2 regions of the Paenibacillus sp. Marseille-Q7038 genome follow, and region 2 is predicted to be linked to the other one. Evidence: riboswitches for the same ligand, from Rfam matches in the RefSeq annotation. Region 2 holds a riboswitch; the other holds the start of a gene.
What was found. Region 2 has a riboswitch for cyclic di-AMP ahead of ACWPWY_RS12350 (C40 family peptidase). Riboswitches for the same ligand answer to the same signal wherever they lie in the genome.
Positions count from the first base shown of each region.

Region 1: linked by a shared signal. The riboswitch ahead of ACWPWY_RS05685 (C40 family peptidase) and the one ahead of ACWPWY_RS12350 (C40 family peptidase) in region 2 are both predicted to bind cyclic di-AMP.

Region 1 covers NZ_CBCOOM010000001.1:1,174,022-1,177,791, reverse strand. Annotated here, with positions in the region: gene ACWPWY_RS05690 (hypothetical protein) at 1-751, shown strand, start outside; cyclic di-AMP (ydaO/yuaA leader) riboswitch at 1,041-1,181, shown strand; gene ACWPWY_RS05685 (C40 family peptidase) at 1,186-1,647, shown strand; gene glgD (glucose-1-phosphate adenylyltransferase subunit GlgD) at 1,739-2,839, opposite strand; gene ACWPWY_RS05675 (glucose-1-phosphate adenylyltransferase) at 2,865-3,770, opposite strand, start outside.
Region 2 covers NZ_CBCOOM010000001.1:2,587,884-2,591,653, forward strand. Annotated here, with positions in the region: gene ACWPWY_RS12335 (substrate-binding domain-containing protein) at 1-123, opposite strand, end outside; gene modA (molybdate ABC transporter substrate-binding protein) at 263-1,090, shown strand; gene modB (molybdate ABC transporter permease subunit) at 1,106-1,768, shown strand; cyclic di-AMP (ydaO/yuaA leader) riboswitch at 2,128-2,261, shown strand; gene ACWPWY_RS12350 (C40 family peptidase) at 2,266-3,126, shown strand; gene ACWPWY_RS12355 (cell wall hydrolase) at 3,496-3,770, opposite strand, start outside.

The DNA of each region.
Region 1 (3,770 bases), 1.4 Mb from region 2:
AAATAAAGGAGAAGTTCCTGTCCAAGCAGTCTATGACTTACTTCAAGCCTCAGAGCTCAACCTGGTTCCAGGTACAGTAAAAATAAACGGCATTCTTCGCCCTGAGGTTTCTTTAGATACCGGACTTCCTTTAGGCACCTTAATTCCACACGCCAGCATATACATTACATTTGAATCGTCAGTTTCTGTGATCCCTAATTCCATTGTCCCTGCTGAAGAATGGATGAACCGCTCACTGCTGACTTACACATTTCGAATTAATGATGGGAGATCCGTTCGACTGACAACACTAGCTCTTACTCCTGTTTTTTTCTATGCTCCGCGCATAATACTTCATGTCCGCACCTCACCGAAGTTCGTGGAACCAGGCGACGACATTCTTTTTGAGCTAACCGTTCAGAATTTAGGAAATACGAAAGCAGATTTGTTTCTCACCTTACCTGCTCCGGGTGTGTCTACGATCCTAAATGGCATTATTCAGTCGTCTGATCGTAAACGTGAGCTAACAGATTCTGAGATGGAGCAACAGACAGTACAAATTACAGATATTCAGCCTAGTGAAGTAATTAAGATTATCTACACACTGCATATGCAAGTGCTTCCGCTCTTTAGACCCTCGCGGGGACGGGATGAATATGTGTTTTCCGACACGATCCAGGCACTTTGCACTTATGACTTTAATAATCGGATACACTCCTTTAAAGTGGTATCTAATGTCTATGAAATTGTCTTTACTGAGCACGATGAATAAGGAGAAATGAAAGGCCCGAGAGCATTATTTTAATGCTTCCGGGCCTCTTTTATCGTGTTGCTAAGTAAATTAGTCGGTATTAAAACATCTCCAATAATTCTGCTAATAAGGGTTAACCAACACCATTGTTCACAAAAGCGTGATAAATCCGAAAAAATGATAACGAAATTAGCAAAATCAGGTTGATAATTCATTCTGCCAATGTTAAAATTCGTTGTAGAGAAAGTAACATTTTCGTAATTATTTTTGTAACTAATTGTTATCATTATCATGAATATACAAGGTGCAATCACGATAACCGCCGAATTCTTACGCACCTAAGAAGCGGGGGACCCGCCTACCATGGGTGAATTGATCTCGAAACAGAGTGATCATAGGGTACCTTCAACCGAATCCTTAGCTAACCTCGCAGGCATTGGAAGGAGTATTACATTTTGAAAAAGAAACTCGCAGCAGCAGCATTAGGACTATCATTACTATTCACAGCAGGACTCGGGCAAGCTTCCGCTTCTGTACTTTCTACCACAGTAAATAAAACAGTTGGTGTTCCTTATAAATACGGCGGTACCACACTCTCAGGGTTTGATTGCTCTGGGTTTACTCGTTATGTATATAAAAAACTAGGTGTATCTTTACCCCATAGTTCGAAGCAACAATATAAAAAAGGCACATCAGTGAAAAAATCCGCTCTTACCAAAGGCGATCTTGTATTCTTTAATACAAGCGGTAAAGGTATCTCGCATGTTGGCATATACCTAAGTAATAACAATTTTGTCTCCGCTACCTCCTCTAAAGGTATTGCCATTACACCCATTAATAAGGGTTATTGGAGCTCAAAATATTATGGTGCTAAGCGTGTACTTAGTTCATCAGCTGCGAAAAAGGCCGGCTTATAGTATACATATAAACTGCCATCACGATTATGAAACTTCAGAAATTCAATATAAAAAAGGTCAGAGGATTACTCCTCCGACCTTTTTAGTAATTTTAAATTTGGCTGCTTTTGGCAATGACATAAGGCTGCTTAGCGTCACCGATCAGTGTGCGATCTGCCGTTAAATGTACATCTTTATCAAGAATTACATTCTCAAGCACTGCATTCTCCTCAATTACACACTTTTGCATGATGATCGAATTCCGAATTTGTGCCCCTTTATGAACTTTAACTCCTCTAAAAATAATACTGTTCTCGACCTGTCCTCCAATAATACAGCCATTAGCTATTAAAGAGTTGCTTACTTCCGCATTATCCAGAAACCTAGTCGGCGGTTCGTATTTGATTTTGGTATGAATCTCATTTTGTTTAAACAAACGTTGATATTGTTCTTGATTGAGTAAATCCATACTATTGCGATAGTAGCTTTCAATCGAGTTAATTACGGTATGATAGCCATCAAAAGCAAAAGCAGCAACGTTTAAGTTATGCAAATTATCTTGGATACCGTCACGGAAGAAGTAATCTTGACCATGGGCAATACAATGATCCACTAATTTCAAAAACAATTGTTTTTCCATAATAAAGGCACCAAGATATATATTAGGATGGTCTCCTTCTTGATGAATTCCGGTAACTTTCACACCGTCCACATCGACCCGTACGCAGGATTCATGTTCAGGAAGGATCTCATCTACTTTTTTATAAAGAAGAGTGACATCGGCTTGCTGAGAGATATGAAACTGATACATTTCACGATAATCCATAGAGTAAATATGCTGACTGCCCGTATGAATAATATGGGTGCCTTTTGCTCGAAGAAAATAATCACGATTATTATGAAAATGCTGTAAATCGCCTTTGGAACGGTCCGTAGGATCATTCCAGTCGGGCGGAAGTATAAAGAGTCCCCCGTGTTTGCGATCTAGATCCCATGGAGCTCCCTGCCCCAAATGATCAAGTAGCGACCGATACTTCCGGCGTACAAATAGCGCGGTATGATGAATGTTAGAATGCATTAAATTTGACAATACAAAATCGATTAAACGATACCGACCTGCAAAAGGAACGGCAGCACCGCAACGAAAATACGTTAATTCATTCATTAAATCGAGCTCTTGATCCAGGTTTACTACACCCATGAGTTGTTGCATACTCGGTCACCGTCCTCATTCATATTTAGCTAAGTCCATAAGTATGTTGTCGATATGTTTCGTCAATCAGTAATATTTCATCTTCTTGATCTCCATTACCCCCAACAACGGAGTAATCTTCGATAATCGTTCCTTCGCTTACAATCGCCTTGTGAAGCCTAACATTCTTCCCTATTTTCACTTTAGGCATAATTACTGAGTCCGTAATCACACTTCCTTCCCCGATCTCTACCCCATAAAATAATACCGATTTGCTGACTTCCCCTTCGACAATGCAGCCTTCATTCACGATGCTGTTACGTACCTTCCCTTTTGTGCCAATATAGCCCGCCGGTTCATTCGGATTACGTGAATAGATACGCCACTGCGGATCATTTAAATTCAGCGGAGGGTCGTCGCTTAACAGATCCATATTCGCTTCCCATAAGCTCTTAATCGTCCCTACATCTTTCCAGTAACCGCTGAATGGATAAGCGTACAGCTTCTTCTCATTCTTTAGAAGCAGTGGAATAATATCATGACCGAAGTCATAGGTGGAATCCGGATCTTGTTCACTTTCAAGAAGATGTTGTCTAAGGACAGACCATCTGAACATGTATACTCCCATGGATGCTAGCGTACTCTTCGGATGTTCGGGCTTCTCTTCAAACTCATAAATCTCATAATTATTTTTTGTATTCAAAATGCCAAACCGGCTTGCTTCATGCATGGGTACATCAACGACCGAGATCGTGCAGTCCGAATCATGGTCTTTGTGATATCGAAGCATGGCATCATAGTCCATCTTGTAGATATGGTCACCTGATAAAATAAGCACATGTTCTGGTTCAAACTGGTCAACAAAATTCAGATTACGATAGATCGCATCTGCCGTACCTCTGTACCAGTTATTACTCCCCTCTCTCTCATGTGGCGGAAGAACAAACACGCC
Region 2 (3,770 bases):
CATTTGTTTGCCGACTTTATAGGCGGGTAACTTTCCTTTTTTTATCAAATCATATACGGTCAGTTTGGATATTTTTAAAAGCTTTGCTATTTCCTCTGTTGTATAAGATATATTATCTTTCACTTGCGATACCCCCATGGCAAATCTATACCCGCATTGTATCATAATCTCTTTTTGCTATTTAGTATTGTCATCTTATCTATTCATAATATAATAATTAATTATATCTAAATATACTCAATTATAACGATAGGATGATATTATGATCAAAGTGAATAAGGTTAGTTATATTTGTTTATGTTTCCTCTTCATAATTTTTCTAGCTGCATGCAGCACTTCTACATCTAACAAACAAGATTCACAGCAATCTGGTTCAGAATCAACCTCTACCCCATCAGAGATCACAGAGCTTACCATTTCAGCAGCAGCCAGCTTAACAGATACTCTAGAAGAAATACGTCCGATCTTCGAAGAGAATCACCCGGAAATCCAGCTCACTTTTAATTTTGGCAGTTCGGGCGCGTTACAACAGCAAATTAATCAAGGCGCTCCCGTTGACCTTTTTCTATCAGCGGCAGACAAGAATATGCAGGTACTGATTGACAACAATCAGATCTTGGAAGGATACTCTGAAACATTACTGACGAATCAGCTGGTGCTTGTGTCCGCAAATGACAGCAAGATTGATATAACCTCTGAGGCCGATCTCACAAAACCCGAAGTAAAAGTAGTGGCCATCGGTATTCCAGAGAGCGTTCCTGCCGGTAGTTATGTCAAAGAAGCACTCGAAAACCTTGGATTATACGACATACTGCTTCCGAAGGTTATACAGGCCAAGGATGTCCGTCAAGTATTACAATACGTTGAAACGGGTAATGCTGATGCAGGTTTCGTATATAAAACAGATGCTCTTCTTTCTAAAGTTAATATTGTACATATGGTTGATCCAGAGCTTTATGCACCTATCCATTACCCAATGGGCATTACGAGGGCAAGTAAACACATAGAGGAGGCCAAAGTATTTTATGAATTCCTTAAATCTGATGAGGCCAAGACTATATTTCAGCAGTACGGGTTTAAAGGTCTTTAGACAGCGATGCCTATGATGGACTGGAATTTATTTTGGGCGCCCGTACGATTGTCAATGATTGTCGCGCTGCTCTCAAGCCTTGTAACGATCATTGTAGGGAGTTTACTCGCTAAATGGATGTCCAGGAAAACATTCCGCGGTAAACTTTTTCTCGAGACTGCTTTCATGCTTCCCATTGTGCTGCCCCCTACTGTCGTTGGATTTTTGTTACTCGTTCTTTTTGGCAGAAACAGCTTTGTTGGTTCACTAATAGAGCGTATTTTTGAAGCTCCACTTCTATTCACATGGTGGGCAGCCGTTATCGCTTCGATTGTTGTCTCATTCCCTCTGGTCTATCAGACGATGAAAGTTGGATTTTCGTCCGTGGACCAAGAGCTTGAAGCAGCTGGACGCTCCATCGGTGCAAATGAATGGCAAGTCTTTCGCTATATTACACTTCCTCTTGTATGGCCTTCTCTTATGACCGCTTATATACTTGGATTTGCCCGTTCGCTGGGAGAGTTTGGGGCTACACTTATGATTGCAGGTAATATACCAGGTAAAACGCAGACTGTACCCACTGCTATATATATCGCTGTAGACAGCGGTAATACAACCATGGCTTGGGTGTGGACGATCTCTATTATTGTCATTTCATTCCTCCTTTTACTAATAACAGGACGTAATAAATCGACATAATTTGATAACATCTTTGTAATGATCACCCCAACAACCCGTTATTTCTAAAATAACGGGTTGTTTTTTTGTTATATTTTTACCAAAGAACTAGAAAATTAAGGGTTTTATATGAAATAATAGATAAATATTTTGTAATAAAAACAGGAAAATTAATAATTTAGGTTACAATATTGTAACCTAAATAGGTGTTTCAACTCTTCGATTTGGTGATAAATTAACCCTTTTAAATGAATTTAACCTCTCTATATAAGTATATAATTAAGATCTTTGCCAAGTTTTAGTGTATGAAAAGCGAAACTATGGTTACAGTTTTGTAACATTCAATGCTTTTTTTATTATATATTAGTTACAGTTGATTAATATTAATAAAGCCGAATCTACTAGATAGTACGGGGGACGATTTACATACTTGGGGTGAATGGATGATGAAGATCCTAGAGTACCTTCTACTCAAACCCGTCAACTAACCTCGGAGGCTAACGGAGGAATAAATAATAATGATGAAATTTGGTAAATGTATGTTGTTAACTACTCTGCTTGGAGCAGGCTTAGTACTCGGAAATTCGCAAGTAGATGCTTCTTCTTCAGGTTCAAATAGTGTAAATGTACAGCTTAATGATAGTCTTGTTAATTTTGAGGATGCTTCTCCTTTTCTAGATAATAACGATAGAACGCAAGTTCCATTACGTAAACTTGCAGAAGAAATGAATTATACCGTAAGTTCTTCTAAATCAGGTTCAACTACAACGGTTACTATTAAAAAAAATGGAACTACAATTAAAATTAAAACAGGTTCCACAACAGCAACAGTCAACGGAAAAAGTGTAAGTCTTGATACACAAGTGTTTATTCGCTCTAGCCGTACATACGTTCCACTTCGTTTTATATCCGAAGCAATGGGTAATGACGTGGTTTGGAAAAAGAGCTATTCCCTTGCCATGGTAAATACAACAGGTAAAACGTATAGCCCGATTCTCGTAGGAAATGATCATGTAAAAGGAACAAGTATTGTCCAAGAAGCCACAAAATATATAGGTACACCTTATGTATATGGCGGTTCTACTCCAAGTGGATTTGACTGCTCTGGTTTTGTGAAATATGTTTTTGAGAAACACAATGTATCTCTTCCGCGTACAGCTGCTTCCATGTATAAAACAGGAACTTCTGTATCAAAAAGTAATTTGAAGCAAGGCGACCTTGTTTTCTTTAATACAACAGGTTCATCTGTCTCTCATGTCGGCATTTACGTTGGAAACAATAGTTTCATTTCTGCCACTACTTCCAGTGGTATTAAAATCGACAGCTTGAGTAACACTTACTGGGGTCCTAAATATGTAGGAGCAAAAAGTGTACTCTAATATTATAGATTAGTATTAAAAGAAGACATTCACTCCGCGTTTTGGAGATGAATGTCTTCTTTTGTCTTAGAAGTTTCTTACTTGACATCGAGTTGTACCGCGCTTTCGTTGCCAGCACATTGATGATGAAGTTATATTGTTCCTTCGGGTGTAAGTAATGTCCTACAGTGCCGCATAAGGGCTCAGAACCGGGGTTTGTTGTTATCTAATCATCCACGAACACTACATCTTATTATAATCCGCTATATACAGCCCAAAAAAAGGTACAGCCCCTCAACTGTTTTTGAGGAGCCGTACCTTTTCTTTATGAGGGGACTTATTCAGTGACCTCTTGTAAGAAATCATCTTATTGATTCTATAATTTAATTCCTAATTTGTGAAAACATGATTCCCTATTGTTTTTATAATAGGGCGTGCCTTACTCCAAGCAGATGTAGCAATCTTCGGATTATAATAATAGAGAGCTCCCTCTGTTGGATCCTCACCATTCAGCGCACGCTTTGCTGCTATATAAGCTGATGAATTAGGAGTAAGGTTATACTGACCGTCATCCACCGCAGTAAACTGTCTAGGATGAAGGATAACCTCTTTTATGGAACTTGGGAACTGATTAGACTGGACCCGGTTAAGGATGACAGCAGCTA